DNA from 3 places in the Pseudomonas sp. GL_135 genome. Region 3 is predicted to be linked to each of the others. Evidence: riboswitches for the same ligand, from Rfam matches in the RefSeq annotation. Region 3 holds a riboswitch; each other region holds the start of a gene.
The links. Region 3 has a riboswitch for cobalamin ahead of cobW (cobalamin biosynthesis protein CobW). Riboswitches for the same ligand answer to the same signal wherever they lie in the genome.
Positions count from the first base shown of each region.

Region 1 (10,228 bases), 920 kb from region 3:
CTTCGCGCTCTTCAGCCAGGCGCTGCGGATCGTCCAGCATCAACAGATTGGTCAGCCACAGGGTCAGGCAATCCACCAACAGGCAGCGGCCCTCCCCGGCGTTTTCGCGGAGCACGCGAGCCAGTTCGACAGGTTCTTCGATCAGCCCCCACTCCGCCGGACGTCGCTGACGGTGCAAGGCGACGCGCTGGTTCATTTCGCCGTCCAGCGGCTGACTGGTGGCGATGTAGATGACGTCGAGGCCGCTGTCGCTGGCGAGCTTTTCCGCCAGCCGACTTTTGCCGGAACGTGCGCCGCCGAGGATCAATTGCAGCATCAGGGTTGCTCCAGGCCGCAGAGTTCACGCAGCAATGTGCCGTCCAGATGGGTTTCCACCAGATCGGCCAGGCGTTCGATGTCGCGCTCGCGCAGCGCGTGGTAATCCACGGACTGTACGTTCTGCAGCCCGGCCCATCGCAGCAAGGCGCTGCTCGACGCGGGGTTCTCGAACAGCCCGTGCAGGTACGTGCCGAGGACCTGGCCGTCCGGGCTGCGCGCGCCATCGCAGCGACCGTCGGCGAGCTGGACCAGTGGACGTTCCAGCGCCGCGCCGGTGGTCACGCCCGCATGAATCTCGTAGCCGATGACGTTGGCGTCTTCGAGGGTCAAACGACCGCTCACGTTGCGCAGTTGCTTTTCTTCTTCCAGCACCGTGCTCAGGGCCAAGAGTCCCAAACCCGGGCTGGAACCGGCCGCGCCTTCAAGCCCCAGCGGGTCATGCAGCTGCTCGCCGAGCATTTGCAGGCCACCGCAGATGCCCAGCACTTTACCGCCGTAACGCAGGTGGCGGCTGATGGCGGCGTCCCAGCCATTGGCACGCAGGTAGGCAAGATCGCTGCGCACGCTTTTCGAGCCGGGCAGGATAATCAAGTCAGCGCCAGGAATCGCCTGCCCCGGCCCGACGAATTGCAGATTCACCTGCGGGTGCAGGCGCAGTGGGTCGAAATCGGTGTGGTTACTGATGCGCGGCAAGATCGGCACGATGACGTTGAGCACCTGCTCGGCTTTATCGGTCTGACGCTGGTCGAGGCCGTCTTCAGCCTCGAGATGCAGATCCATCACGTAGGGCAGCACGCCGACAACCGGTTTGCCGGTGCGCTGTTCAAGCCAGTCGAGGCCCGGCTGCAACAGGGCGATGTCACCGCGAAAACGATTGATGATGAAGCCTTTGACCCGCGCCTGTTCGCTGGGCGAAAGCAATTCCAGCGTGCCGACCAGATGGGCAAATACCCCGCCGCGATTGATGTCCGCCACCAGCAGCACCGGGCAATCCACCGCTTCGGCAAAGCCCATATTGGCGATGTCGCCGGCACGCAGGTTGATCTCGGCTGGCGACCCGGCGCCTTCGACCACGACCACCGGCCAGCCTTCGCTGAGACGGCGGTGGGAGGCGAGTACGGCCTGCATCGCGATCGCTTTGTAGTCGTGGTAGGCGACGGCGTTCATGGTGGTCACGGCGCGACCGTGAATGATCACTTGGGCGCCGGTGTCGCTGTTGGGTTTGAGCAGCACCGGGTTCATGTCGGTGTGGGGCTCGAGGCCACAAGCCTGAGCTTGCACGGCCTGGGCGCGACCGATCTCCCCGCCGTCGGCAGTCACTGCGCTGTTCAGCGCCATGTTCTGCGGCTTGAACGGCACGGTGCGCACGCCCTGACGGGTCAGCCAGCGGCACAGCGCCGTTACCAGCGTGCTTTTGCCGGCGTCGGAGGTGGTGCCCTGCACCATCAGGGTTTTGCCGAGGGTCATAAGCGCTCCCGGGAAAATTCGCTGAGCGTCTGTTCCAGACGATGCCAGTCGGCTTCCTCGCGGGGCAGGCCGAAGCGCAGGCTGCTGTTGTGAGTAAAGATCCGCAGAAGGACGCCCCGCTGCGCACAGAATTCGTAAAGTTCTTCCGCCAGCGGCGTGATCAGCCACTGGAACAGCGCGCAGCCGCCCTTGGGCGCGAAGCCGTGGCGATTGAGCACGTCGACCAGACGCTGGCTGGCTTGCTCGGTGCGCTGGCGCTGGCGTTGATGGCCGGCCACGTCGTTGAGACAGGCCTGACCGATGATCCGCGTGGGTCCGCTGACCGACCAGGGGCCGATCTGCCGCGCCATGACTTTCAGAAACCGCGGCTCCGCCAGCACAAAGCCCAGGCGCACACCGGCCAGCCCGAAGAACTTGCCGAACGAGCGCAACACGATCAGGCCCGCGCGCTGGGTGTACGCCGCCAGGCTCAACTCCGGCGTGTTGTCCATGAACGCTTCGTCCACCACCAGCCAGGCGCCGCGCTGGGCCAGACGGGCGTGCCATTCCAGCAGGCGTTCGGGCGGCAGGCTCAGGCCGGTAGGGTTGTTCGGGTTGACCACGACGAGCACATCAAGGGTGTCGATGAACCGCTCCACCTCGTGCTCCAGTACCTCGCGCACCAGAAAGCCGGTGTTGCGCCAGGCCTCGGCGTGCTCGGCGTAGCACGGCGACAGCACGCCGACCTTGCCCGCCTGACGCAGACGCGGCAATGCTTGAATCGCTGCTTGGGAACCGGCCACCGGCAGCACGTCCGTGGCGCCGTAATAGCGGCGGGCGGCGGCTTCCAGACCGTCATCGGTTTCCGGCAGGCGCGCCCAAGCCGCCTCAGGAATCGCCGGAATCGGCCACGACCACGGCGAAATCCCGCTGGACAGGTCGAGCCAGTTCGCTTCTTCAATGCCATATTTCAGGACTGCACCACGCAATCGGCCGCCATGTTCAAGCATAGAATTCTGTCCCCAGACACAAGATCAGCAACCACAGCCACACGCCGCGCTGCACCAGTTGCCAGCCGCGATCGATGGAGTCGGCGTCCGCCGGCACGCCTTCGCCCAGGGTCGCGCGCTCATGCAGCTCGCCGTGATAAATCGCCGGGCCACCCAGCTCGACGCCCAGCGCACCGGCGCCAGCGGCCATCACCGGGCCTGCGTTGGGGCTGTCCCACTTCGGTGCCTGGGTGCGCCAGCAGCGCAGGGCCAATCGGGTGTTGCCCAGCAGCGCGTAGGTCAACGCCACCAGGCGGGCCGGAATGTAGTTGAGCAGGTCGTCGATTTTCGCCGCCGCCCAGCCGAAGCGTTCGAAGCGCTCGTTGCGATAGCCCCACATAGCGTCGAGGGTGTTGCTCAGGCGGTAGAGCACCACGCCCGGCGCCCCCAGCACGACGAACCAGAAGATTGCCGCGAACACCGCGTCGCTGCCGTTTTCCAGCACCGATTCCGTGGCCGCGCGTGCCACTTCGGTGCTGTCCAGTTCGGACGTCTGGCGACTGACCAGATAGCCAACCCGTCGGCGTGCTTCGTCCAGATCATCGCTGCGCAGCGCCTGGGCAACCGGCTCGACGTGCTCACCCAGACTGCGCAAACCCAACGCGCAATAAAGCGCCAGGACTTCCACCAGCCAGCCAATCAGCGGCAGCCAACTGAGCAACGTGGCGATCAGGGTCAGGGGAATCACGGCGATGAACCATGCGGTCACGCCATGGCTGCGCCAGCCTCGGCCGGCGGCATTCAGGGGCTGTTCGATGCGCTCGGCAAAGCGGCCGAACGCCACCAGCGGGTGGTTCCGTTTTGGCTCGCCGAGCAACGCGTCCAGCGCGACCCCGGCGACGCTCAATAACGCCACGCTCATGCAATCACTCCCCATGTATTCTCGTAGACCAGTTCCTGCAGCGCGCGCGGCTGCGCCCAGCCCTCCAGCACCAGCATCGGCGCCGGGTAGAATTCCTTGACCGGGCCCAGGCACAGAATCGCCAGGGGTTTTGAACCGGTTGGCATCTTCAGCAGATCGGCCAGGGCCAGGGGATCGAACAGCGATACCCAGCCCATCCCGAGGCCTTCGGCACGCGCCGCCAGCCAGAGGTTCTGGATCGCGCACGACAGCGACGCCATGTCCATTTCCGGCAAGGTGCGACGGCCGAAGATGTGTTTGTCGCGGTCGTCCATCAGCGCGGCGACCAATACCTCGGCGCAGTCGCTGATGCCCTCGACCTTGAGCTTCATGAAATCGTCAGAGCGCTCGCCGAGGGCTTCGGCAGTGCGAATACGCTCCTCCTCCACCTGCGCCTGAATCTGCCCACGCAATGCCGGGTCGGTGATCCGCAGGAAGCGCCACGGCTGCATCAATCCGACGCTCGGCGCGTGGTGCGCGGCTTCGAGCAGGCGGGCCAGCAACTCGGGCGCGACCGTGCCGCCGCAGAAGTGGCGCATGTCGCGGCGCTCGGCAATGGCACGGTAAACGGCGGCGCGTTCGGGGTCGGTGAAGGTGTGTTCAGTCATGGAGTCGCCTGTCCCGCGGTTGAAACGCAGCAGTCACCGGCAACACAGCCCTTGTGGGAGCGAGCTTGCTCGCGAAGGGGCCGAGCACCTGATACATCTTCAACGCCTGAAATACCGTCTTCGTGAGCAAGCTCACTCCCACAAGGAGCGAGTTTGCTGCTCGACGGCGCGGCGCGTTAGTGGCGAGCCAGCTCCCACTGAATGCGGCGATTGCATTGGCCAGGCTCATGGCAAAAACAGCGCCGCCATCGCCTGGGGATTGGAGGGGAAGTAGAAGTGCACGTACGACGCGGTCATGCGCCCTTCGCGGTACACCGCTTCGGCGCCGCGCCCGCCATTGGGGCTGAGGCCGCGGGCGATGGGGGTCAGTTCGGTGCTGGTCAGGGAGTGGTGATAGGTGTGACCACGCAGGGTGCCTTCCGGCAGTTCGACCGATTGCAGGGCCAGGGCTGCCAGACGCTTTTGCATCACGGCTTCGCCCTTGAGCAAGCCCACCCCTTCGGCGCGCTGGCCGTCGACATCGGTCAGGGCATCGAGCAGGTACAACATGCCGCCGCATTCGGCGAGCAAGGGTTTGCCGGCGGCGTGGTGCGCACGAATGGCGGCGAGCATGCTGTGATTTTCCGCCAGCGCCGTGTGATGCAGTTCCGGGTAACCGCCCGGCAGATACAGGCTGTCGGCGTCGGGTAAGTCGCGGTCGCGAATCGGCGAGAAGAAGGACAGTTCTGCGCCCATCTCCCGAAGCAGGTCCAGGCTGGCGCCGTAGAAAAACGCGAACGCCTCGTCATGGGCGATGGCGATTTTCACGCCGGCCAACAGCGGTTCAGCCGGCACGAACTCGGGTGCAGTAAAAGTCACGGCCGGCGGCAAGGTGGCGTCGCAGGTGCTGGCCAGCGCGGTGGCGGCAGCGTCGAGGCGCATGTCCAGGTCGTTCAGTTCGCTCGCCTGAACCAGGCCGAGATGCCTGCTCGGCAGCTCAATGCCGGTCTCGCGCGACAGCGCGCCATACCAGCGCAGGCCTTCGGTCAGACTGCCTTCCAGCAACTGCGCATGGCGCACCGTACCGACCCGATTGGCCAGCACGCCGGCGAACGGCAGATCCGGCTGATAGCGCGCCAGTCCCAGCGCCAGGGCGCCGAAGGTCTGGGCCATGGCCGTGCCGTCAATCACGCCCAGCACCGGCACGCCGAAGCGCCGCGCCAGGTCGGCGCTGGAGGGCGTGCCGTCGAATAAGCCCATGACGCCTTCGATGAGGATCAGGTCGGCATCGGCAGCGGCTTCCCATAACAGGCGCCGGCTTTCGTCCTCGCCGATCATCCACATGTCCAGTTGGTACACCGGATGGCCGCTGGCGCGCTCGAGAATCATCGGGTCGAGAAAGTCCGGCCCGCATTTGAACACGCGCACCTTGCGCCCCTGATTGCGGTGCAAACGGGCGAGTGCGGCAGTGACGGTGGTTTTGCCCTGACCGGACGCAGGCGCGGCGATCAATACTGCCGGGCAGTGCCGGGGTTGACGCTCACTCACAGTTCAATGCCTTTCTGGGCCTTGATGCCGGACTGAAAGGCATGCTTGACCACGCCGATTTCCGACACGGTGTCTGAAAGATCTATCAACTCCTGCTTAGCCCCGCGACCGGTGACGATCACGTGCTGCATTGGCGGGCGTGCCTGCAGGTCGATCAGCACCTGCTCCAGGTCCAGATAGCCGTGCTTGAGGGCGATGTTCAGCTCATCGAGCACGACCATACCGATGGAGGCGTTCTTGAGCATCTCCCGGGTCACGGCCCAGGCGGCTTCGGCGGCGGCGATGTCACGCTGGCGGTCCTGGGTTTCCCAGGTGAAGCCCTCGCCCATCACGTGGTAACGCACTTGTTCAGGGAAGCGGCGGAAGAACAGCTCTTCGCCGGTGCTGTGGCGGCCCTTGATGAACTGCACGACGCCGCACTGCATGCCGTGGCCCATGGCGCGGGCGAGCATGCCGAACGCCGAACTGCTCTTGCCTTTGCCGTTGCCGGTCAGCACCAACAGCAATCCGCATTCATTCGGCGCGCTGGAAATGCGCTCGTCCATCACCGCCTTTTTGCGCAGCATGCGCGCCAGGTGGCGTTCGTCACGTTCGGGGGATTCGCTCATCTCAGCTCTCCGCTTGAGGGCAGGTGTGGCAGACGGAGGGCTCGGGCAAAGACTGTCAGCAGGCACCGGACAAGGCCGGCCTGCAGCAGAGCATCGCCCTCCGTGATGCTGTTCGATGGATCAGGCCGGTCTCCGGACTCATGAGTTGCCACAAGCGTGGCAGGCCAGGCGCCTTCCCATGTTCAGCGAACACAGTGGCATCGTGCGTGGCCCAGACTCATTTACCGTTGCGGAGGCAGCGCCGGAATTGATCGCACGAGCAATCGCACCGGCTTCCCTGTTTCACCCTGTGGACCAACGAGGTCCCGGGCACCTGAAACATGGCGCGAAGGTTAGAGGGTTGACTGGGGAGCGTCAATCGAACCGTGGGCAGAGCGCCCACAGGTTTACGGGATTTCACCCTGAAAGGCACAGGTGTTCATGCAGCAACAGCCCATGGACACATTGACTCAGAAGCGACTATTGCCTGGCGAGGTTCGATGGCTGGATAACGCGCTTGGCATTCAGCCAGGCCTTTTGCCAATACGGCTTGTCGAGGCTGTCGAGTTTGACGGTGCCGCCGGTGGCTGGTGCGTGAACGAATCGCCCTTCCCCGACGTAGATGCCGGCGTGGCTGACGTGGGAGCCGCCGCCAGTGGCGAAGAACACCAGATCACCCGTCTGCAACTGGCTGCGGTCGATGTCGGGGCCACGCAGGGTGATCATCTCCCGCGTCGATCGCGGCAAGGTGATGCCCGCCGCATCGTGGTAGACGTAGCCGATCAGGCCACTGCAATCGAATCCCGAATCAGGCGTGTTGCCGCCCCAGCGATACGGCGTGCCAACGAGGCCGATCGCGCGCAACAAGACGTCGTCGGCGAGCGGTGAAGAAAACTGGGGAGGAGCGGAAACCACAGGCCGGTAGACGACCTTGCGCGGAGCGGGCGGTGGCGTGCTGGAACACGCGGCCAGCAGCACAGCCAGAGAGGCAACCATCAGGCGAACCGTTAACGACATAAACACGACAACCTGTGCGGGGTGCAGCTTACTTTGCCGAGAGCCGGGGTTGCGCGCAAGAGGGTCGAACCCTTTGCGCGCCCGGAATTAACGGTGTTGGCGCTTGATGGTAGTCGAAGTCATCGCGGTGGTGGTTTCAGGTACCGATGAGGGTGCCATGGCCAGTGCGCGTTTGGCTTCGATGAAGGTCTTGGCCCAGTAGGCATCGTCGAGGCTGTCGACACGGACGCCACCGCTGCGGCGGCTGCTGGAGTGGATGAACTGGTCATCGCCCAGGTAGATGCCCGCATGGCTGACACGACCGCGACCGGCGGTGCTGAAGAACAGCAGGTCGCCCGGCTTGAGGTCATTGCGTTTGATGAGGGGGGCATCGATGTTGATCATTTCGCGGGAAGACCGCGGCAGGCTCATGCCCGCCTCTTCACGGAAGAGATAACCGATGAAACCGCTGCAGTCGAAACCGGAGGTGGTCGACGTGCCGCCAAAGCGATAGCGAGTGCCTATCAAGGATTTGCCGCGTTCGAGGATGCTGTCAGCCAGAACGGGCAAGCGGTACGGCTTGTTGTCGGCAAACTGAGCGAGCTCGTCTTCGGTGGCGACTTCGTCATCCAGCACGGAAGAGGCGTAGTCGGCGCGCTTGGTAGCGGATTGAGCCGTGGCAGAGTCCCGGAACTGGGGGCTTTGCGACTGTTGTTGCGACGTCGGCATCTGGGCCGCGCAGCCGAACAACAGCGTTACGAGTGCGAGAGGCACGAGGGGTGCGAAGCGGTTTAGCATGTGCACGACCGTGGCTGAAGTGTAAAGAAGCCGAGACTATGCCCTCTATCGTACCCATTTGCAAATTCAATCGAAACAAATGTGACTTACGATGTCTTCCATCACTTCTAAGGCTCTACACCTCAGAAACGCATCCATATGCGCGGAATGATCGGTTGGCGAAGGGTTTATCTCGGCAGTAAAGCCTCCCATCACCCGAGCGCGCAGCATTGGCTCATGAATGTACGGAAAGCTGGCGGTGGTTCCGATGCTGAGCACAGCGTCAAAGCCTTTTGCCATCTCCCTCTCAAGCACGTTCAGTGCCAACTCCGGCAACATCTCCCCAAACAACACCACCGATGGCCGCAGAACGCCAGTACAGCTGGGGCACAGCGGTGGCAATGGCCGGTCGAGATGTTCGCTCAACTGCGGATCCTCGGCGCCACAAGATTGACAGTAGAGCGGCGCCAGCTGGCCATGAATTTCGATCAGCCGCTCTGGCGGACTGCCCGCCGCGCGATGATAGCCGTCGACGTTTTGCGTTAACACCCAGCACTCCGGCTTGCGCCGCTGCAATTCCGCGATGGCGTAGTGCGCCGCATTGGGACGTCCGCCCAGGCAAGCGCTGCCCAATTGTGCGATGTACTTCCAGCACAGCGCGGGATCACGACGCAGCATCGGGCCGGACAAGGCCATTTCGATGGGCAGGCCATCATCAGTCTCGCCGTTGTACAAGCCACCGACACCGCGATAGGTCGGCAAACCCGAATCCGCCGAGAGGCCGGCACCAGTGATGATCAGGATGCGTGTGGCATGGCGCAGGGCCGCGGCGGTTTGCAGCACCAAGGCCGGATCGACCACGGACGCGCTTACCAACCGAGGGTTTCTTTGAGGAAAGGAATGGTCAGCTTGCGCTGGGCCTGGAGCGAGGCCTGATCGAGTTGCTCAAGCAGGTCGAACAGCGCGCTCATACTGCGTTTACCGCGGGTGAGGATGAAATGCCCCACCTCATCGGTCAGGTGCAGCCCGCGGCGCGAGGCGCGTAACTGCAGGGCGCGGAGTTTTTCCTCGTCGGACAACAGGCGCATCTGGAACACCAGCGCCATGGTCAGCCGTGATTTCAGGTCGGCCAGCTTGACCGGCAGCTCCCTGGGCGAGCATGAAGCGGCGATAAGCAAGCGTCGGCCGCTGTCGCGCAGGCGGTTGAACAGATGGAACAACGCTTCTTCCCACTCAGGTTTGCCGACCACCGCTTGCAGGTCATCGAGGCACACCAGTTCGTACTGCTCAAGATGATCGAACAGGCCGATGCCTTGATCGAGCAACTCGGCCATCGGCAGGTAAACGGCCGGCTCGCCCAATTGTTCGAATCGCAGGCAGGCGGCCTGCAACAGATGGGTGCGCCCTACCCCGTTCTTGCCCCACAGATAGATGAGACTTTCTGTCCAGCCAGCCTCGGCTTCGCACAGCCGCTCGACATAGCCGAGTGCAGCGGCATTGGCGCCTGGATAGTAATTGATGAAGGTGGCGTCATCACGCAGACGCACACTCAGGGGCAGCTGAACTGGTTTCATGCTGGCTGAACGGTTCGAGACGAACCGCCAAATGGCCTCTGTGAAAAGTGCGCAAAGTCTATACCCGCAGGGCTGGCCGCACAATGCGGCAGACCGCCAGCAAAATCAAAGGCTTGCGTAGGTCACTGGTATGACGGGGGATTACGGGAAAATCCCGTGGAGGATAGGGCGCGCGGCGGACACCGCGCGCCCTCAGGAATCCTGATTCAGGGAATCAGAGATCCGGGTCGTCGAGACCGCCGTAGATGTCAGAATCCTTGTACAGGTCATGAACGTGGCGCACCAACACCATGATCACCGCTGCCACCGGCAGCGCCAGCAGGATGCCGGTGAAGCCGAAAAGCTCGCCGCCCGCCAGGATGGCGAAGATCACCGCGACCGGGTGCAAGCCAATGCGGTCGCCTACCAGCAATGGCGTCAGCACCATGCCTTCGAGCGCCTGACC
Region 1 is NZ_CM174408.1:1,449,745-1,459,972, reverse strand. Features, by position in the region: gene cobU (bifunctional adenosylcobinamide kinase/adenosylcobinamide-phosphate guanylyltransferase) at 1-316, opposite strand, end outside; gene AC3ISG_RS06615 (cobyric acid synthase) at 316-1,785, opposite strand; gene cobD (threonine-phosphate decarboxylase CobD) at 1,782-2,774, opposite strand; gene cbiB (adenosylcobinamide-phosphate synthase CbiB) at 2,767-3,675, opposite strand; gene bluB (5,6-dimethylbenzimidazole synthase) at 3,672-4,322, opposite strand; gene AC3ISG_RS06595 (cobyrinic acid a,c-diamide synthase CobB) at 4,548-5,849, opposite strand; gene cobO (cob(I)yrinic acid a,c-diamide adenosyltransferase) at 5,846-6,457, opposite strand; cobalamin riboswitch at 6,564-6,789, opposite strand; gene AC3ISG_RS06585 (C40 family peptidase) at 6,917-7,453, opposite strand; gene AC3ISG_RS06580 (C40 family peptidase) at 7,541-8,230, opposite strand; gene AC3ISG_RS06575 (NAD-dependent deacylase) at 8,297-9,070, opposite strand; gene hda (DnaA regulatory inactivator Hda) at 9,079-9,783, opposite strand; gene AC3ISG_RS06565 (AI-2E family transporter) at 9,998-10,228, opposite strand, start outside.
Region 1: it holds a riboswitch for cobalamin, as region 3 does, so the genes downstream of both, cobO (cob(I)yrinic acid a,c-diamide adenosyltransferase) here and cobW (cobalamin biosynthesis protein CobW) in region 3, are expected to answer to the same signal.

Region 2 (10,228 bases), 690 kb from region 3:
GGAACGGCTTTGGCCGAAAAGACGCCAGACCAAGCGCCCCCAATCCTGCGGTGTGACATCCGCCGCTTTCCCGGCTAAAGCCGGTCCCACTGGAATCACGCGGTGAGTGGGTGGGACCGGCTTCAGCCGGGAAGCGGCAAGTCCGGGCGCCATCTGATCCCGGATAAAAACCGTTAGCCAGCTTTCATTTCCTGACACCACGGGCGATGATGCGGCACTCCCACCGCTCCAGCGAAGCGTCCCCATGTCAGCCGCCCTGCCGCCCGATACGCCTGCCAACTCGCCTGTCAGCGACGCCAGTTCGATGGCGATCACGCTGCAAATCGTCTCCATCGTCATCTATACCTTCATCGCCTTCCTGTGCATCGGTTTGCCCATCGCAGTGATGCCCGGCTACGTTCACAACCAGTTGGGCTTCAGCGCGGTGGTCGCGGGGCTGGTAATCGGCGCGCAGTACCTCGCGACGCTGTTGAGCCGTCCGGTGGCCGGACGCATCTGCGACACCATCGGCACCAAGCGCGCCATCGTGTACGGGTTGTCCGGCATCGCGCTGAGCGGCGTGCTCACCCTGGCGGCGATCCTGCTGGAACGCTTCGCCGGGGTCAGCCTGACGATTCTGATCATCGCTCGCCTGTTCCTCGGTGCGTCCCAAGGCTTGATCGGCGTGGGCACCATCAGTTGGTGCATCGGCCAGGTCGGTTCGGAACACACCGCCCGTTCGATCTCATGGAACGGCATCGCTTCCTACGGCGCCATTGCGATTGGCGCACCGCTGGGGGTGGTGATGGTCGGCGCGCTGGGGTTTGCCAGCCTGGGCGTGGTGCTGTTTTTGCTGGCAGCCGGGGCGCTGCTGTTGATCCGCAAGAAACCGGCGATCCCGGTGGTGCGAGGCGAGCGTATGCCGTTCTTCTCGGTGTTTGGCCGGGTGGCGCCGTTTGGCCTGAGCCTGACCCTGTCCTCCATCGGCTACGGCACGCTGACGACGTTCATCACGTTGTTTTACGTGGCCCGCGGCTGGGAAGGCGCGGCCTGGTGCCTGACGGTATTCGGCATCTGCTTCATCGTCGCGCGGCTGCTGTTCATCAACGCAATCAACCGTTTTGGCGGCTTTCGCTCGGCGATCGTCTGCATCACGGTCGAAACCCTCGGTCTGTTGCTGCTGTGGCTGGCGCCTGACACCACCTTCGCCTTGATCGGCGCAGGCCTGACCGGGTTTGGTCTGTCGCTGGTCTATCCGGCGCTGGGCGTCGAAGCCATCAAGCAAGTGCCCAACAGCAGTCGCGGTGCCGGGCTCAGTGCCTATGCGGTGTTCTTTGACCTGGCGCTGGCCATTGCCGGCCCGCTGATGGGTGCGGTGGCGTTGGGCATGGGTTATGGCTGGATTTTCTTCTTCGCGGCGCTGTTGTCGGTGGCAGCATTGACGCTGGCGGTGGTGCTGTCGCGCAGGGCGCCGGTCGACACGCGGGTCTAGCGAGCGCAGCGCCTCAGAGCTTCCCGGCTGAAGCCGGTCCTACAGAGGGAAAAGGCCGGCGATCCTGCAGCAGGTCTCAACGCTCGGACATCCCCCGGCCAGAGCCCGTCCAACCTAAAAGCTGAACTGCCGCCTCGCCTCCCGGTCGGAATAGCACATCCCCCGAACAGGAGTGAGGGCGTGACCCCCGATCCCGCTGGCTCTAACGCTACCCCTCCGGACCCGGCCACGTTGCGCGAAGTCCACAAACTGCGCGTGCTGACCGTGAACACCCACAAGGGCTTCACCGCACTGAACCGGCGCTTTATCCTGCCGGAGTTGCGTGAAGCCGTGCGCAGCACTGGTGCCGACCTGGTGTTTCTCCAGGAAGTCCTCGGCGGCCACGACCGCCACGCCGCCAAGTACGAAGACTGGCCCGACACGCCGCACTACGAATTTCTCGCCGACAGCATGTGGACGGACTTCGCCTATGGCCGCAACGCGGTCTACCCTGACGGCCATCACGGCAATGCGTTGTTGTCCAAATACCCGATCCTGCATCACCGCAATCTGGACATTTCGATCACCGGGCCAGAACGCCGCGGCCTGCTGCATTGCGTGCTGCAGGTGCCGGGGCATGCGGAAGTCCATGCGATCTGCGTGCACCTCAGCCTGCTGGAAAGCCACCGTCAGTTGCAGCTGAATCTGCTGTGCGACCTGCTCGACTCATTGCCCGAAGACGCTCCGGTGGTCATTGCCGGTGACTTCAACGACTGGCAGTTGCAGGGCAACAAGCGTCTTCAGCGCTGCGGCTACCTGCACGAGGCCTTCGAGCGCAGTCAGGGGCGGTTGGCCAAGACCTACCCGGCGCGCTTCCCGATGCTGCGCCTGGACCGTATTTACCTGCGCAACGCCACCAGCCACCATCCGAAAATTCTCGGCACGCGCCCGTGGACGCATTTGTCCGACCACCTGCCGCTGGCGGTGGAAGTGCATATGTAGCAACGGCCGTTCATCACCGCCGCCGTTGGTCTGCAAGCGGACCATTGGGTTAAACCATTGCGTGAACGACCCATCACATTTAAGGCGAGGCACAGGCTTCGCCTTATCAATAACAAGAGGTCTGCGATCATGGCTAACACCGGAAAGTCGAACCCTGGCAATTTTGCGAACGATAAAGAAAAAGCGTCCGAAGCCGGCAAGAAAGGCGGACAGGCTTCAGGCAGTGGCAATGCCGGAAGCGATATGAAGAGAGAATTGGGTGCAGGCGCGAGCGGCACTGGCAAGAAAGGCGGCTCAGGCGGCAAGTCGTAGTGGCGTGCAGGTGAGTCAAGTGAGCGAGGGCCTGGGCTCTCGCTCTTTTGTTTGATCAGCGGTTAAACAAACGACGTGCGCCTCATGGCAGGCGCACATTGCCAGCGATACCCTCCCCCTCATTTATCCGGATTGATCAGCGGCACCGTTGCGTCCCGATCAAACTGGGAACCCGGGTCTTCATTGCCCGGATCCAGGTCGGCGTCGAATCCTGTTTCTTCGTCACCCGGCTGAGGGGCGGGGCGCGGCGCGACGGGTGCAGCATCAGGCGTATGGGATTGCATGGCTGTTACCTCTCGTTTCAATGGGGCCAACACTAGAATCAGAGGGCTCAACAACGACCCGGTTCAATGGATCGAGCTTAGCTGGCGCTGACGGTCCAGTGCACGGCGTCCTCGGCAAACTGAAGTTGCTCGACACGGTGGGCAATGCCGCAGGCCAGCGAATCTTCGGCACGGATCACCTTCTCCTCCGCCGACAGGCAGCGCCCGATGTCCAGCGGGTGCACGGCGCTCACGGTCTCGCTTTCGTAGATATTCACGTAGCGCTGCAGGTCGTTGTCCAGGCTGCGCAGGTATTCGCGCATGCGTGAGTGATCCACCGAGCTCTGATTGAAGTACCAGCTCATGGGATGGATCAGAAAACGCGAGTGAGGGCAGACGATCCGCTCTTGAGCCGCCAGGTAGATGACGATGCCCATGGATTCAATGTTGCCGCTGTTCAGTGCGCGGATCGGCACTTTCAGGGACTTCAGGAAGTTGTACAGGGTGAATCCCAGCGCGGTGCTGCCGCCAGCGGTCGACAGATTCAGCAGCAACCCGGTCGCGCCCTTGCCGAGGGCTTCGAGGCAGCGATCACGAAAATGCTCGGTGCTCGCCTGATCGACCCCGCAGTGGAAATGAATAATGTGCTCGCTCATCGGCGGCCTCGCTGTGCAGTCACCCTGAAAGCTGGCGCCGCTGAAGATGGAGGGTGGATATTCGGGCCTCTTCCCGGCTGAAGCCGGTCCTACCAAGGACCCTGGCGCCTTCGTAGGACCGGCTTCAGCCGGGAAGGCGTCGGACGCCACTCCGCAAAGACAGGCTATGGGCAACCCTCAAATCTGTGGCCTCGACGTATCTATCTGAAATGTTGAAATTCGCACGCGTAGCTAAATTTGCATGGGCTGAGGATAGCCGCTCGCCGGGCATGTGAAAGTCCACCGCCGCGCATTCCGAAGAACCCCTGGGGCAATCAACAGTCAGTAAAGAAGCTTCGCCGGTTTCATCGCGCTGCTTTGCCCAGGCGAGCGCAGCGCCATGCAGCCTGGACATCCAGACCCGCCCCACCGCACAGGACACCCCTCATGAGTTTGCACGACAAGATCATCGGCCGCCTCGGCTTCGGCTCCGCGCCGCTGGGCAACATGTTCCGCACCATCGACGAAGAGGAAGCGGCGGCCACCGTTCAATCCGCCTGGGACCAGGGCATTCGCTACTTCGACACCGCACCGATCTACGGCGCCGGGCTGTCCGAACAGCGTCTGGGCAAGGCCCTCGCCGGCGTCCCCCGCGACGCGTACACCCTGAGCACCAAAGTCGGTCGGCTGATTTCCGACGAGATCGACACCGAGACCCGCAGCGGTCCGTTCGCTGAAGGCCTGAAAAACAAGATCGTCACTGATTACTCCGCCGATGCCACGCTGCGTTCCATTGAAGCGAGCCTGAAACGCTTGAACACCGATCGGCTGGACATCGTGTTTGTTCACGACGTCGCCCAGGACGCCCACGGCGATGCCTGGATCGAGCATTTCAACATCGCTCGCACCGGCGCTTTCCGTGCCCTCACCCGACTGCGCGAAGAAGGCGTGATCAAGGCCTGGGGCCTTGGCGTCAACCGCGTCGAGCCGTGCGAACTGACCCTGGACCTGGAAGAGGCCCAGCCCGACGGCTTCCTGCTCGCCGGTCGTTATTCGCTGCTCGACCATGACCAGCCGCTGCAACGGCTGTTCGACAAGGCCCGCCAGCACAACGCCGAGTTCGTGGTCGGCGGGCCTTACAGCTCCGGCGTGTTGGTGGGCGGCAAGCATTTCGAGTATCAGGAAGCATCGCCGGCAATGCTCGACAAGGTGGCGCACATTCAGGAGATCGCCCGGCAGTATCAGGTCGACATCAAGTCGGCGGCGCTGCAGTTCGTCCTCGCCAACCCGCTGGTGGCAGCGGTGATTCCAGGTGCCAGCCGGCCCTCGCGGATCATCGAAGACGTCACCGCGCTCAACGCACAGGTGCCGGATGGTTTCTGGCAGGCCATGCGCGATCAGGGCTTCATTGCCCTGCAGGCGCCCGTGCCGATGAAAGACTGATATCGTGGGCAACGACGCCGGGCCAGACGCCCGGCCTTGTTTTCTGCGCGAGATCTGTCCATGCGAATTCTGATCGTCAACGTCAACACCACCGCATCCATGACCGAGACCATTGCCGAACAGGCCCGCAGCGTGGCCTCCCCCGGTACCGAAATCATCGGCCTGACCCCGCGCTTCGGCGCCGAGTCAGTGGAAGGCAATTTCGAAAGTTACCTGGCGGCCATTGCGGTGATGGATCGGGTCATGTCCTACGAAGGGGCTTATGACGCGGTGATTCAAGCCGGCTACGGCGAGCACGGCCGCGAGGGCTTGCAGGAACTGCTCGACGTGCCGGTGGTGGACATTACCGAAGCCGCGGCCAGCCTGGCGATGCTGCTGGGGCATAAATACGCCGTGGTCACGACGCTGGACCGAACCGTGCCACTGATCGAAGACCGTTTGAAGCTGGCCGGCGTGTACGAGCGTTGCGCGTCGGTGCGGGCCAGCGGCATGAGCGTGCTGGAACTGGAAGAATCGCCCGAGCGTGCGGTCGAAGCCATCGTTGAGCAGGCCATCGAAGCGGTGATCCGCGACAAGGCCGAAGTGATCTGCCTGGGCTGCGGCGGCATGGCCGGGCTGGATCAACTCATCCGCGACCGTGCCGGCGTGCCGGTGGTGGATGGCGTCACCGCAGCGGTGGCGCTGGCCGAATCGCTGGTGCGTCTGGGGTTGAAGACCTCGAAAGTGCGGACCTACTCGACGCCACGGCCGAAGAAGATCGTGGGTTGGCCGTTCAAGTTTTAAACGCCCAGTGTCCGACCCACGCCAGATTGAATGGCAAACACATACCCTGTGGGAGTGAGCTTGCTCACGAAGGCTGCATTCCAGCCGCTGAAGATTTAGCGGATGTACTGTCCTCTTCGTGAGCAAGGTGGAACGCCACCCCGGTCACTCCCACAGGTTTGCATCTCCCAAAAGTTTTGCGTCGGTCCAGCTGCTGCCCGGTGTCGAAGGTCGCTCGGTCCAACGATGCACCGCCGCCGCATTCGCCTCTCCCCGCCGAATCGTTTAGTATCCCCGCCGCCGGTTTCCACTCGGAATTAATAGGGAATCCCCAAGCGCGCTGCGCGCTGAAACGGAACTGTCCCCGCAACTGTAGGCGCTGAGCCCTGCTTCCTGTTTGCCACTGGGTCACCCCGGGAAGGCCGAAGCATGGCGATGATGCGCCAGTCAGGAGACCTGCCGGCCAGCATATTCATTCACCGGCGGGGTGTCCGGGGAAGGACTCCCGTTCGCGCGTCGCTCGCGCACGCTGTGCTCGCCCTCATCTTAGGGCGCCCGTCGGGTGGACTTTCCAGCGCCTGCTTCGCCAAGCACTCAGGCTTTCTGGAGATCGCTGTTCATGCCGCTGCGCCGCCTCGCCGCCCTGCTCGTCACGCTGACCTTGCCCACCGCCGGTTTTGCGGCGTCGACCGCCTACCCTTTGACCGTGGACAATTGCGGCGAACCGCTGACCTTCACCCACGCCCCGCAGAAAACCGTGACCATTGGCCAGGCCGCCACCGAGATGCTCTACGCCCTCGGCCTGGGCCCGAACGTCATCGGCACTTCGCTGTGGTTCAATCCCGTGCTGCCCCAGTACCAAACCCTCAACGACGGCATCGAGCGCCTGGCCGACAACGCGCCGAGTTTTGAATCAGTGATCGGCAAACGCCCGGATTTCGTGCCGGTGCAGTTTGAGTGGATGGTCGGGCCCCAGGGCGCCGTCGGCACCCGCGAGCAGTTTCGCGATCTGGGCATCCCGACCTACATCCTGCCGTCCGATTGCGAGGGCAAGAACAACCGGGTGGGCGCCGACGGCACGCGCCTCGAAGCCTTCCGCATCGACACCCTGTACAAAAGCCTGCGACAGCTGGCGCAGATCTTCGATGTGCAGGACCGTGGCGAGCACTTGATCACGGGTTACCAAACCCGGCTGGCCCAGGCGGTGACGCAGGCGAAAGCCCATGCCAATCCACCCCTCTCGGCGGTGTTCTGGTTTTCCAGCCCGGACATCAACGTCGACCCTTACGTGGCCGGGCGCAAGGGCATTCCCAATTTCATGCTCGACACCCTCGGCATGCGCAACGTCATCGACTCCGACGAGGAATGGCCGACCGTGGGCTGGGAAACCATCGCCAAGGCCAACCCGACCGTGCTGGTCATCGCGCGCATGGACCGTCGCCGCTTCCCGGCCGACGATCACGAGAAGAAGCTGGCGTTTCTCCGCTCTGACCCGGTCACCCGCAATATGGATGCGGTGAAAAACAATCGCATCGTGATCATGGACGCCAGCGCCATGGAGTCCAGCGTGCGACTGTTTGACGGCATCGAGCAACTGGCTCAGGCCACTCAAGCGCAATGACGTCATTCAGCATGCCCCGGTCGAGCATCGTCCGAATCTTCGGCCACGGTGCCTGGGCCGCCGCGTTGCTGGCGTTGGCGGTGCTGGCGGGCGTGGCGATTGGCGAGACATCAATCAGCCTGCCGGTGATCGTTCAGGTGCTGGCGAACAAGCTGTGGGCCGCAGGCTATCCCCTCGACCCGATCGACGAGGGCATCGTCTGGAACTACCGCCTGACCCGGGCCATCGTTGCCGCCACCTGCGGCGCAGGGCTGGCGGTGTCGGGCGTGGTCCTGCAATCGTTGCTGCGCAACCCGCTGGCCGATCCCTACTTGCTGGGTATTTCTGCGGGCGCGTCGACCGGCGCAGTGTTGGTGGCGATCATCGGCATCGGCGCCGGTACGATTTCTCTCTCGACCGGAGCGTTTGCCGGCGCGATCGCCGCGTTCGCGCTGGTCGCCCTGCTCGCCCGCTCCTCGCGGGGCCAGACCGCTGCCGGCCAGATCATCCTGGCGGGCATTGCCGGGTCGCAGCTGTTCAACGCCCTGACGTCCTTCCTGATCACCAAGTCGGCCAATGCCGAGCAGGCCCGCGGGATCATGTTCTGGTTGCTGGGCAATCTCAGCGGCGTGCGCTGGTCGTCGGTGGCGCTGTCGGTGCCGGTCGTGGTGCTCGGTTTGCTGGTGTGCCTGTGGCATCGGCGCGCGCTGGATGCCTTCACGTTTGGCAGCGATTCGGCGGCTTCGCTGGGCATTCCGGTGCGCCGCGTCCAGGCGGTGCTGATCCTCACCGCCGCGCTGATGACGGCGGTGATGGTGTCGATCGTCGGTTCCATCGGCTTCGTCGGTCTGGTGATTCCCCATGCGGTGAGGCTGATCGCCGGCGTACGCCATGGGCGGCTGCTGCCCCTGAGCGCGTTGATCGGCGCGCTGTTCATGATCGCCGCCGATGTGCTGTCGCGCACGCTGATCAAGGGTCAGGTGTTGCCGATCGGGGTGATCACTGCGCTGGTGGGCGCGCCGGTGTTTGCCATGATTCTGGTCCGCGGGAATCGTCCTCGATGAACGCCCGTCAGGAGGTGCCCGGGCCCATGCTCGAAGGCAGTGACCTGAGTTATTCGGTCAAGGGCGCGCCACTGCTCAGTGGCGTGAGCCTGGCGATTCGGCCGGGGGAGAATCTGGGGATCGTCGGGCCCAATGGCTCAGGCAAGTCGACGCTGTTGAAGTTGCTGGCAGGGATTCAGACGCCGTCTCAGGGCGAAGTTCGCCTGGGCGGGAAGCGCTTGTCGGCGCTGAGCCGGCGGGACATTGCGCGGCAGGTGGCGGTGGTGGAGCAGCATGCCCAGACCGGTGATTCGATCAGTCTGTTGCAGGCGGTTGAGCTGGGGCGTACGCCGTGGCTGTCGGCGCTGGCGCCGTGGGGCGAGATGGATGACGGGATTGTGGCGAAGGCCATTGCGGATGTGAGTTTGCAGCCTCTGGTGCATCGGTCGTGGCATACGTTGTCGGGTGGGGAGCAGCAGCGCGGGCATATTGCGCGGGCTTTGGCGCAGCGGCCGCAGGTGCTGTTGCTGGATGAGCCGACGAATCATCTGGATATCCAGCAGCAGTTGTCGATTTTGCAGTTGGTGCAGGATTTGCCGGTGACGACGGTGGTGGCGTTGCATGATTTGAATCAGGCGTTGGGCTGTGATCGTCTGGCGGTGATGGATGGCGGGCGGTTGGTGGCGCTGGGTTCGCCGTTTGAGGTGTTGTCGCCAGAGCTGTTGGGGGACGTTTTTGGGGTGCGGGGGCATTGGTTGGTTGATCCGTTTGACGGGGCTCGTCTGTTGAGGCTGAGGGCGCCAGGATCAACGGCGTCGGCCTAACGGCCTCGTTTTCGCCTTCGGCGAGTTACTTGGAAAAGCACCCCAAGTAACCAAGGGTGCTTGCTCTCGGTTTGGCCCGACTCCGTCGGGTTCCCTCACTCCGACGACGCTCCGTGGGCCCGCGCCGAACGGACATCCATGTCCTGACGGCGCTCTCGCCGCATCCATGCGGCTCGGCCCACTCCGCGTCGTCTACGATCGGCCTGCACCAAAGTCGCGATTGGCGGTGTCTGGACCTTCTGCGCATGAAGATCAACAGCAGATCAAGAGCAGATCAAGAGCAGATCAAGAGCTTCCCGACTGAAGCCGGTCCCACTGACTGCACGCGTTGCTTTTTAGTGGGACCGGCTTTAGCCGGGAAGAGGCCAGTTCAGGCGCTCGAGGATCTCCGGCCTGAACCGTATTGGTGGGAGCGAGCTTGTTCGCGAATGCGGTATATCAAACACCCCCGGTCATGCAGCCCCACCCCCAACCTCAATACCGCGGCTTCACCGCCTTCCACTCCGGTTTGTATTTCTGCATCTGCCGGACATCGTCCCGCTGGCGAATGCCGCACGTCAGGAATTGGTCATTGAGTTTGCCCAGCTGGTCGTAGTCCAGTTCAAGCCCCAGCCCCGGTTCGCGGGTGAGGTGGACGCAGCCGTCGACGATGGGGAGTTTGCCGCCTTTGATGACTTCTTCGTCCGGTTCTTGCCACGGGTAGTGGGTGTCGCAGGCGAAGTCGAGATTGGGGACGGCGGCGGCGACGTGGGTCATGGCCATGAGGCTGATGCCCAGGTGGGAGTTGGAGTGCATGGAGACGCCGAGGCCGAAGGTGTCGCACATTTTTGCCAGCGCCTGGGTGTCGCGCAGGCCGCCCCAGTAATGGTGGTCGGCGAGGACGATTTGCACGCT
Region 2 is NZ_CM174408.1:3,063,205-3,073,432, forward strand. Features, by position in the region: gene AC3ISG_RS13540 (MFS transporter) at 245-1,471, shown strand; gene AC3ISG_RS13545 (endonuclease/exonuclease/phosphatase family protein) at 1,703-2,452, shown strand; gene AC3ISG_RS13550 (con-10 family general stress protein) at 2,582-2,764, shown strand; gene AC3ISG_RS13555 (hypothetical protein) at 2,884-3,048, opposite strand; gene AC3ISG_RS13560 (ATP-dependent Clp protease proteolytic subunit) at 3,126-3,683, opposite strand; gene AC3ISG_RS13565 (aldo/keto reductase) at 4,110-5,105, shown strand; gene AC3ISG_RS13570 (aspartate/glutamate racemase family protein) at 5,166-5,888, shown strand; cobalamin riboswitch at 6,152-6,345, shown strand; gene AC3ISG_RS13575 (ABC transporter substrate-binding protein) at 6,487-7,488, shown strand; gene AC3ISG_RS13580 (FecCD family ABC transporter permease) at 7,500-8,531, shown strand; gene AC3ISG_RS13585 (ABC transporter ATP-binding protein) at 8,528-9,334, shown strand; gene AC3ISG_RS13590 (glucarate dehydratase family protein) at 9,809-10,228, opposite strand, start outside.
Region 2: it holds a riboswitch for cobalamin, as region 3 does, so the genes downstream of both, AC3ISG_RS13575 (ABC transporter substrate-binding protein) here and cobW (cobalamin biosynthesis protein CobW) in region 3, are expected to answer to the same signal.

Region 3 (10,228 bases):
GGGCCTGCGCCGATGAAAAAAACAGTCATGGGGTGTCCTGATTGGAATTCATTTGAGCACGCGGTTTGCTGTTGTGGGACCGGCTTTAGCCGGGAAGAGGCCCGCATGCCCCCCCCCAAATTTGCAGTGTGACGCCTGGCGCTTTCCCGGCTAAAGCCGGTCCCAACAACAGTCCGCGTTCATATTTCAGCAGCCGTACGCGAATCGCCTCTGTGGGACTGGCTTTAGCCGGGAAGGGGCCCTCGGGCACACCATCAAAATCTGCGGTGTGACCACTGACGCTTTCCCGGCTAAAGCCGGTCCTACAAGATCGTGTCATATCTCAATGAATGCACGCGGTCTGCTTTAGTGGGACTGGCTTTAGCCGGGAAGGGGCCCTCGGGCACACCATCAAAATCTGCGGTGTGACCACTGACGCCTTCCCGGCTAAAGCCGGTCCTACAAGACCGTGTCATATCTCAATGAATGCACGCGGTCTGCTTTAGTGGGACCGGCTTTAGCCGGGAAGGGGTCTGCATGTACGCCCCCAAATTTGCAGTGTGACGCCTGGCGCTTTCCCGGCTAAAGCCGGTCCTACAGTTTGAGCCGGTCCTACAAGGGTTGGCCGGTCCTACAAGATTGCGGTTGCCAGCGCAAACGTCGCATGGGGGCTCTTTCGGCGGGGTATGGCCAGGGTCGCGGGCGAGCCGGTCAACCGCGTCGCCATCGCCAGCGCCGCGCTTTCTGCCACGCCGTAGCAGCCGGTGCGTTCAAAGGCGATGTCCGAGCGATGGCTCAGCTGTGCCTCGTAAGCCGCTAGATCATCCGCACTGAAGAACCCAATCGTCAGCCCCAAGCCATGGCCCAGTTCCAGCAATCCCGCCTCAGCCGACTTGCCGTCAATGGAGGCGAGGGCGGCAACGTCCTTTAGCTGAAGCTGACATTCGCGCAGACCATCCTCCATCAACTGCCGAAGCTCCAGCGCCGAACAGCCGCGCTGGCAGCCCAGACCGACCACCCACAGCGGTCGATCGCGCAACTCGTTCACAGAGCAGGGTTCAAACCGGCTTGCGTCGCGGGCATGCCACTACGACGAAACAGCCAGGCGCTGATCCAGCCCAGGGCAATCCAGAAAACCGCATTGGTCAGCAGCGACGCAATCTTGAATTGCGCTTCAAGGGCTTCCGGGGCGAGTGCCGAATGCACCGCCGGCTGAGGGGCGCCGACGATATGCGGCACCACCAGAATCATTGCGCCCACAACCTTCAACAGCCAGTGCCGGGCAAACACCATCAACGCCAACCCTGCAGCCGTGGAGGCAGCAGTGCCCACCCACCAGATCTGCCGTTGGGTCAGGTCCGCCGCGACGGTACCGGGCAGTTCGGGCGGCAGACCAAGAGTGGGCGCCAGCACAAACACGGCATAACCGGCCAATCCCCACAGCACGCCTTCGCGAGCACTCGTCGGCGTACGCAAGGTGTACAAGGCCGCCAGCATCAGCGCGAAACCGACCGCGACTACCAGATTGCCACCCGTGGTGGACAGCACGCGCTGCCAGCCGTCTTCAGGCTCCCAGGCTTCGGCGTCATGAACGTGGCCGGCCATCGCACCGTCGGCGTGCTCGTGCATCTCGGTAGCCGGAGCCTTTTCGTAGGTCTCCGCCTGCAGGATCAACGGCGCGACCGAGAAGCTCTGCAGCAGTGTCAACAACAGGGCGGCGAGCAGTCCGGTGAACCCGGCCGTTTGCGCAATTCGCTTGAACATGGCGGCAGGTCTCAATGGCAAGGGAAGGCGGAGCTGTGACGGGTGTCGTGTGCCGCGTTGTGCACCGCATCGATGTGGGAGAAACCGGCGAAGTACACCAGAAATGCACCGAGAAACATCGCGCTGACGGCGGCAACAAGGCGCTGGCTTTGCGTGGCAGTCACGGCCGTTGTGGTGTTGCTGGCGGTGCCGGACGTCTGGCGGGGTGTGCTGATGGACATGGCGCTTCCCTCTGAAGTGGTTTCAGCGGACGGAAAGGCGCAAAGACACCGCAGGCGAATGCCGGCAGTGCTCAACAGCGCCCGCCCACCGCGGGTTGTTATGGTGTGTTGTCGGGCCGGTCTCCGGGCTCGCGAGGGGCACATGCATCAGCCGTTACAGCCATCGTGCCTTCAAGAATCGCCTTCCCATATCGATGCCGACACAGTGGATCTGACTCTTCACTCGCTTACCGTTGCGGGGGCAGCACCGGACTGATGCACACCCGAAGGTCTGCACGCACCGGTTTCCCGTTTCACCCTGTGAAGGGCACCCGTAACAAGGTGTGTAGAAGACCACGCACGGTTCGAGTCGTCAATCTTAGGGTCATTCGGTGCGTCAATCGGCGCGGCAATCACTGCAACGGCGCGATTGACCGGCCTGCGGTCACTGCGTAGCCTTGCGCACTTGAGGTTCGCCGGCCGCCTTTTCATGTATCAAGGCCACCGGCGCTAAGAAGGGAATGCGGTTTCAAGCCGCAGCTGCCCCCGCAACTGTAAGCGGACAGTTTCATTGCACAGCCACTGCGCGAGCGGGAAGGCGCGATGAATGCCAGTCGCCTGACGATGCCTGTCAGCAACCGGACGCCGTGAGCCAGGAGACCTGCCTCGAATCGGACCGCCTGCAAGCGGCCGAGGAATTCCACTACAACCGGGCGGGGTGATCCGGTGGCGAATCGAACCGCGCGCCTGCTTCGGCCGGCCCTGCGCTGTTTTCGTCCTCGTTGCCCCGCCGCACGCCTGAGGGCAACCGATGAAAACACTGGCCAAACTTCCCGTCACCATCGTCACCGGCTTTCTCGGCTCGGGCAAAACCACCTTGCTGCGGCACATGCTCGACAACGCCGAAGGACGACGCATCGCCGTCATCGTCAATGAATTCGGCGAGCTGGGCATCGACGGCGACATCCTCAAGCAGTGCACCATCGGCTGTACCGAAGAAGAGGCCGTCGGTCGCGTTTACGAACTGGCCAACGGCTGCCTGTGCTGCACCGTTCAGGAAGAGTTCTTCCCGGTGATGCAGGAACTGGTCGCCCGCCGCGGCGACCTCGATCACATCCTCATCGAAACCTCGGGCCTGGCCCTGCCGAAGCCGCTGGTGCAAGCCTTTCAGTGGCCGGAAATTCGCAACGCCTGCACCGTCGACGCGGTGATCACCGTGGTCGACAGCCCGGCCGTGCTCGCTGGCACCTTCGCCGCGTTTCCGGATCAAGTCGACGCCCAGCGCAAGCTCGACCCGAACCTTGACCACGAATCCCCGCTGCACGAGCTGTTCGCCGACCAACTGGCCAGCGCCGATCTGGTCGTGCTGAACAAGGCCGACATGCTCGACGCCGATGCGCTGGCCGCCGTGCGCGCAGAAGTCGCCGAAGAATTGCCGCCAGCGGTAAAAATCGTCGAAGCGAACCGGGGGCAGCTGCCGATCAGCGTGTTGCTGGGGCTCGGCGCCGAATCCGAGCTGCACATTGATGGCCGCAAGACCCATCACGATCACCACGAAGGCGACGATCACGATGATCACGACCATGACGCCTTCGATTCCATCTCCATTACGCTGCCCCAGGCGGACGAATCGCTGTTGCTTGACGCGCTGACCCAGGCCGTCGTCCAGCACGGCATCCTGCGCGTCAAAGGCTTCGCTGCGATTCCCGGCAAACCCATGCGCCTGCTGGTGCAAGGCGTCGGCACGCGCTTCGACAAGCATTTCGACCGCGCCTGGAAGCCTGACGAAGCCCGGGAAACCCACCTGGTGCTGATCGGCCAGGAGCTGGACCCCGGCGTCCTCGAAGCGCAATTGCGCGCAGCTCTCTCAGCGATCAAAGGCTAACCATGCACCTGCTGCGCACTCAGCCCGGCGGCTTCGTTCCTGACGACAGCATCGCTGACCTGGGCCAGACCCCCGCCGAGCTGGTGATCCTGTGCAGCGCCGACTCGAATCTGGCCCTGCTGGCTGAAACCGCGCAGCAACTGCCGGGTGACTACCCGAGCCTGCGCCTGGCCAATCCGATGCAGGTGCAAAATCATGCATCGGTGGATTTGTACGTCGACGAGGTGCTGCGCCACGCCAAAGTCATCCTGATTTCCCTGCACGGCGGCATCGGCTACTGGCGTTATGGCGTCGAGCGGCTGGTGGAACTGGCGGCAAAGGGGGTGAAGCTGATTCTGGTGCCGGGTTGTGATCGCCCGGACCCCGAGCTGAGCGGCCTGAGCACGGAGTCTGCCGAAGACCGTGATCGGCTCTGGCATTACCTGCGTCAGGGCGGCAAGCACAACGCGCTGGCGCTGTTCAACTTCATCGCCACACGCTGGCTGGGCGGCGACTATCCCTGGGTCGAGCCGCAAACCTTGCCGCGCACCGTCATTTACCATCCGCAGAACACCAACGCCGATTTGGCCCGCTGGCAGGCCGATTGGCGCGCGGATCAGCCGGTCGCCGCCGTGCTGTTTTATCGCTCCCACTTGCAAGCGGCAAACACCGGTTTCATCGATGTGTTCTGCGAGCGCTTGTCGGCCCAGGGATTGAACCCATTACCGATCGCTGTCGCCAGCCTGAAAGAAGCCGGCTGCATGAGCGCGATACAGGATTGGCTCGACGAGGTGGACTGCGAGGTCATCCTCAACACCACCGGGTTTGCTCAATCGAACCCGGAAGCGCCGGATGTACGACCGTTTCGCCGGGACATCCCGGTCATTCAGGCCATTTGCGCCCAGGACAATGAACCCGCCTGGCGGGCAAGCGCCCAAGGGCTGGGCCCCCGCGACCTGGCGATGCACATCGCGCTGCCGGAACTGGACGGTCGCATCATCAGCCGGCCGATCAGCTTCAAGGACCTGGCCTGGCACAGCGAGCGCAGCCAGTCCGACGTGGTCTGCTACCGCGCCCAGCCGGGGCGCATGGATTTCGTCGCCGAACTGGCCCGGCGCTGGGTGCTGCTGGCCCGCACGGCCAACGCCGACAAGCGCGTGGCGCTTATTCTCGCCAACTACCCGACCCGTGACGGGCGCATCGGCAATGGCGTCGGCCTCGACACGCCGGCGGCCGCCCTGAACATCCTTAAGGCGATGCAGGCCGAGGGCTACCCGGTCGAAGGCTTGCCCGAAACCGGCACTGCGCTGATTCATGCCCTGCTTGGCGGTGTCACCAATGACCCGGACAGCCTCGATCAGCGGCCGTGCCATCAGAGCATGGCCATGGACGAGTACCTGGCGGCGTTTCAGGAGTTGCCTGAGGCCAATCGCGACGCCGTGATGGCTCGGTGGGGCGCGCCGCAGACAGATCCGATGTGTCGCGAAGGGCGGATGATGATCGCCGGCCTGCGTTTCGGCATGACCTTCGTCGGCATTCAACCGGCGCGGGGCTACAACGTCGATCACAGCGCGGTGTATCACGATCCTGATCTGGTGCCGCCCCACGGTTACCTGGCGTTCTACTTCTGGCTGCGCAAACGCTATGGCGCCCACGCCGTCATCCACGTCGGCAAGCACGGCAATCTGGAGTGGCTGCCAGGCAAAGGGGTCGGTTTGTCCGAGCACTGCTGGCCCGACGCGATCCTTGGCCCAATGCCGAATATCTACCCGTTCATCGTCAACGATCCGGGCGAGGGCGCACAGGCCAAGCGCCGTACCCAGGCGGTGATCATCGACCACTTGATGCCGCCGCTGACCCGCGCCGAAACCTACGGGCCGCTGCGCGACCTTGAACTGCTGGCGGACGAATACTACGAAGCGCAGCTGCTTGACCCGCGCCGCGCCCGGGAGCTGCAAAAGGACATTCTACGGTTGGTGCGCGAAACCCATATCGACCGCGAACTGGCGATGGACGGGGACGCCAGCAGCGAGGCCGATGCCGCCGTGTGGTTGCCGCGCCTGGACACCTATCTGTGTGACCTCAAGGAATCGCAAATTCGCGATGGCCTGCACGTGTTTGGCGAGTCGCCCACTGGACGGCTGCGCATCGACACGCTGCTGGCGATGGTGCGCGTGCCTCGCGGCGATGGTCGCGGCGGTCAGGCGAGCCTGTTGCGCGTTTTGAGTCAGGCGCTGGCACTGGATTTCGACCCTTTGGACTGTGACCTCGGCGCGCCGTGGACCGGCGATAAACCTCAGGTATTACATGAGGTCAGCGCTGAACCGTGGCGCACCACGGGTGACACCCGCGAGCGGCTGGAGCTGCTGGCCGCGCAGATGATTGAGCAGATCGCCTCTGGAATCGAGGTGAGTAATCGCTTTGAAAACAAAGGTTTATCAGAAGTTGTTGATTCTCTGCATGAAGTCGTGATCCCGCGCCTCGACGCCTGTGGTCCTGCGGAGATGTCCAACCTGCTCAGCGCGCTAAGTGGGCGTTTCGTCCCGGCGGGGCCAAGCGGCGCCCCCAGTCGCGGACGGCTGGACGTGTTGCCCACCGGGCGCAACTTCTTCTCGGTGGACGTGAGAAACCTGCCGACCATGACCGCGTGGCGCATTGGTTTCCAGTCGGCGAATCTGTTGCTGGAGAGGCACTTACAGGACCATGGTGATTACCTCCGTCAGCTGGGTCTTTCGGTGTGGGGCACGGCAACCATGCGCACAGGCGGCGATGACATCGCTCAGGCCATGGCGTTGATGGGGGTGCGTCCGGTGTGGGCGACGGGCAGTCAGCGCGTGGATGATTTCGAAATCCTGCCCTTGAGCCTGCTAGATCGGCCTCGGGTCGATGTGACCCTGCGGGTGTCCGGTTTTTTCCGCGACGCGTTCGCCAACCTGATCCGCCTGTTCGATGCGGCGGTGCAGGCCGTCGCCGCGCTGGACGAGCCCGACGACATGAACCCTCTGGCGGCGCGCGTGCGCCAGGAGCGTGAGCAACTGCTGCGCGACGGTCTGGATGCCGATCAAGCGGCGAAGCAGGCCGGCTGGCGCATCTTCGGCGCCAAACCGGGCGCGTATGGCGCGGGGGTGCAGAACGCCATCGACGGACGCTTGTGGCAAAGCCGCGACGACCTCGCCGAGGTCTACTTGAACTGGGGCGGCTACGCCTATGGCGGCAGCGACGAGGGCACGCCGGCCCGTGACGGTTTTGCCAGGCGGCTGAGCCAGGTTCAGGCGGTGCTGCAGAATCAGGACAACCGCGAACACGATCTGCTGGATTCCAACGATTACTACCAGTTCCAGGGCGGGATGCTGGCGGCGGTGGAAAGCCTGTCCGGCGAAAAGGTCGCCAGTTATCACGGCGACCACAGCCAGCCCGATCTGCCGAAAATCCGCACGCTGAAGGAAGAACTCAACCGGGTGGTGCGCTCGCGGGCGGCCAATCCGAAGTGGATCGAAGGGGTCAAGCGCCACGGCTACAAGGGCGCGTTCGAGATGGCGGCGACGGTGGATTTCCTGTTCGCCTTCGACGCCACCACCGAACTGATCGACGACCACCAATACGCGCTGCTCGCCGACGCCTATCTGCTGGACGCCTCGACCCGCGATTTCATCCAGCAGCACAACCCCGACGCATTGCGGGACATGACCGAGCGCATGCTCGAAGCCCAGCAGCGCGGCTTGTGGCAGGAGCCGGGCGAGTACCGCGAGGCGCTGGAGAATCTGTTGCTGGACATCGAAGAGTCATGAGGATGGATGAGCGCCTGCCCGGCAGTGCGCACAGACGCCTGACGGGCTTGAACAACGTGACTGCCCTGCCGCTTGACGAGAATCGAACATGACCGACACCCCACATTTTCCCTTGGCCGCCGTCGTCGGTGCCGATGACCTGAAGCTCGCCTTGTGCCTGACCGCCATCGACCCGAAAATCGGCGGCGTGTTGATTGAAGGGCCGCGCGGCATGGCCAAATCGACCCTGGCCCGAGGGCTGGCGGATCTGTTGGCCAGCGGTCAGTTCGTCACGCTGCCGCTGGGCGCCACCGAGGAGCGGCTGGTCGGCACGCTGGACCTTGACGCGGCACTGGGCGAGGGCCGCGCGGCTTTCTCCCCTGGGGTTCTGGCGAAGGCGGACGGCGGCGTGCTGTACGTCGATGAGGTTAATCTGCTGCCGGACCATCTGGTCGATCTGCTGCTGGATGTGGCCGCCAGCGGCGTTAATCTGGTGGAGCGCGACGGCATCTCCCATCGCCACGCGGCGCGCTTCGTGCTGATCGGCACCATGAACCCCGAAGAGGGCGAGCTGCGGCCGCAATTGCTCGACCGTTTCGGCCTGAACGTGGCGTTGAGCGGGCAGACAGTGCCGCACCAGCGCGGGCAGATCATTCGCCGCCGGCTGGATTTCGACGCCGACCCTGAAGCGTTCTGCGCGCAATGGGCCCCGCAACAGCAGGCATTGAAGGCCCGTTGTGAAACCGCCCGTGAACTATTGCCGAGCATCGAGCTGGATGACGTCAGTCTGGGCCTGATCACCGAGCGTTGTTTTGCCGCCGGGGTCGACGGTTTGCGGGCGGATCTGGTCTGGTTGCGCGCGGCCCGTGCCCATTCAGCCTGGCGTGGCGGAGCCCATATCACTGAAGCGGACATCGACGCCGTGGCTGATTTCGCCCTGCGCCACCGTCGGCGCGAGCCGCAACCCCCCCATCACTCCCAGCCTCAGCCGCCTGCGCCGTCAGAGCAAACCCCGCCGACACCCGATGACGGTGCTCGGCCGCAACATGACGCGTCAGAATCAGGCGAGGGCAGTTGGGGCGAGCTACCCGCTCGCAGCGTGCAAACCGGCAATCGCAAAGAAGTGCCCCACTGGTCAAAAAAGCCCTAGGCATTCGCCCCCGCCTGTCGAAGGGGGCGAATGCCAGCCCTCGACCGGGCGCAGCGGGTGGCGGTAAAAATGGCGCCGCACGCTCAGGTGCCGACGGCGCCATTGCCTGGCTGCCGACGTTGCTGCGCGGCCGCCCTCGGGCTCGTGCCGATCTGGTGCATCAACCCCGCAGTCGCCGGCCGGAGCAGCTCTGGCTGGTGATCGTCGACGCGTCGGCATCGACCCGACGCAATCAGGCGTTGAGTCAGGCGAAGGGGTTATTGGCAGGGGTGTTCGACGATGCCTATCGGCAGCGCGCCAGACTGGCGTTGCTCACCGCCAGCGGCAAGGGCGCCCGCTGGCAGCATCAGGGCCTGAAGGCCAGCGCTACGTTGCAGCCCTGGCTGGATGCATTGGGCGCTGGGGGCGGCACGCCGCTGTTTGATGCGATCAACCAGGCCGCGGCCTGGTCAGCCAAGCGGCAGAAGCGCTGCCCGGCGGAACAGCAACGGGTGCTGATTCTCACGGACGGGCGGGTCAAGGACATGCCGACGCTATCAGCACGACCGGCGCAGCCGCTTCCTTTGTTCAGCAGCCCCGTGCTGCTGATCGACATCGAGCGCGGGCCCATCCGACTGGGCCGCGCCCGGGACATCGCCGCGCAACTAGACGCTGACTACCGCCACATCGACGAGTGCTGAGCGCACGTCGCCGGCAGGTGTGTGATCAGCAGGTCTCAGGCCGGCATGGTCCACGGCTCAAGGCTGTAGCCTTCACCGCTGATCTCCGCACGGGCCTGTTCAAGAAACTGCGCCAGTTGCTTCGGATCGGAGTAGGCGCTGCTGGGGATCTGCTTGCGGCCAATGCGGGTGCTGGTGCGGTCGACGACCGTCAGGCTCAGCTCGCCGTTGCCATCCTGTGGGGCCCAGGCCACGCACTGGAAGGGTTCAAAGGCGTGACCGGCAATCAGCAAAGCATCGTTGAAGCGCAAGGGGGCGTTCATGGACTGTCCTCAAAGTGCCCGTATCCGTTGTGCACCGGCGGCGGGCGTTTCGCTCGGTGGTGACTGGTGTCGCTACCTGTACTGATGACCGTCCCCCACGGCTGAGTCACACCCATTCCTGAAATTTCCTGATTTATTTTGAACGAACGTGAGGCCGCGCTTCCTTCCCGCGCCTGGGTGAGCTGTTCCGGCGCCGGGGTTTTCAGGCCCAGCGACGTTCGATCTCGCACGCTGCTGCTAAGCACGTTTCGATCTCAGGCTTATAGAGAATCGATCCAAGGGCGTGTCAAAAATCTTGCTATGGTGTCAATCGGCCTTCACAAGCCACTGTTTATAAGAACGTTTTCTCCATGGATCACTACGCGACCCCGGCGCCAAGGAATCAAACATGCATGATCTGGCCTCCATCCGCCGCCTGCTGATCGTCGAACCGTGCGAGGAATGTTTGCAGCTGGTCCCCGGCTTGCGTATCGCGGGTTGGGATGTCGACAGCTGCACCCTGCAAGAGGCGGCGTTGCGTCC
Region 3 is NZ_CM174408.1:2,371,712-2,381,939, forward strand. Features, by position in the region: gene cobM (precorrin-4 C(11)-methyltransferase) at 1-29, opposite strand, end outside; gene AC3ISG_RS10570 (cobalamin biosynthesis protein) at 611-1,027, opposite strand; gene AC3ISG_RS10575 (CbtA family protein) at 1,024-1,743, opposite strand; gene AC3ISG_RS10580 (CbtB domain-containing protein) at 1,755-1,964, opposite strand; cobalamin riboswitch at 2,062-2,294, opposite strand; cobalamin riboswitch at 2,396-2,626, shown strand; gene cobW (cobalamin biosynthesis protein CobW) at 2,755-3,828, shown strand; gene cobN (cobaltochelatase subunit CobN) at 3,831-7,595, shown strand; gene AC3ISG_RS10595 (magnesium chelatase ATPase subunit I) at 7,684-8,724, shown strand; gene AC3ISG_RS10600 (vWA domain-containing protein) at 8,826-9,404, shown strand; gene AC3ISG_RS10605 (hypothetical protein) at 9,440-9,706, opposite strand; gene AC3ISG_RS10610 (sigma 54-interacting transcriptional regulator) at 10,095-10,228, shown strand, end outside.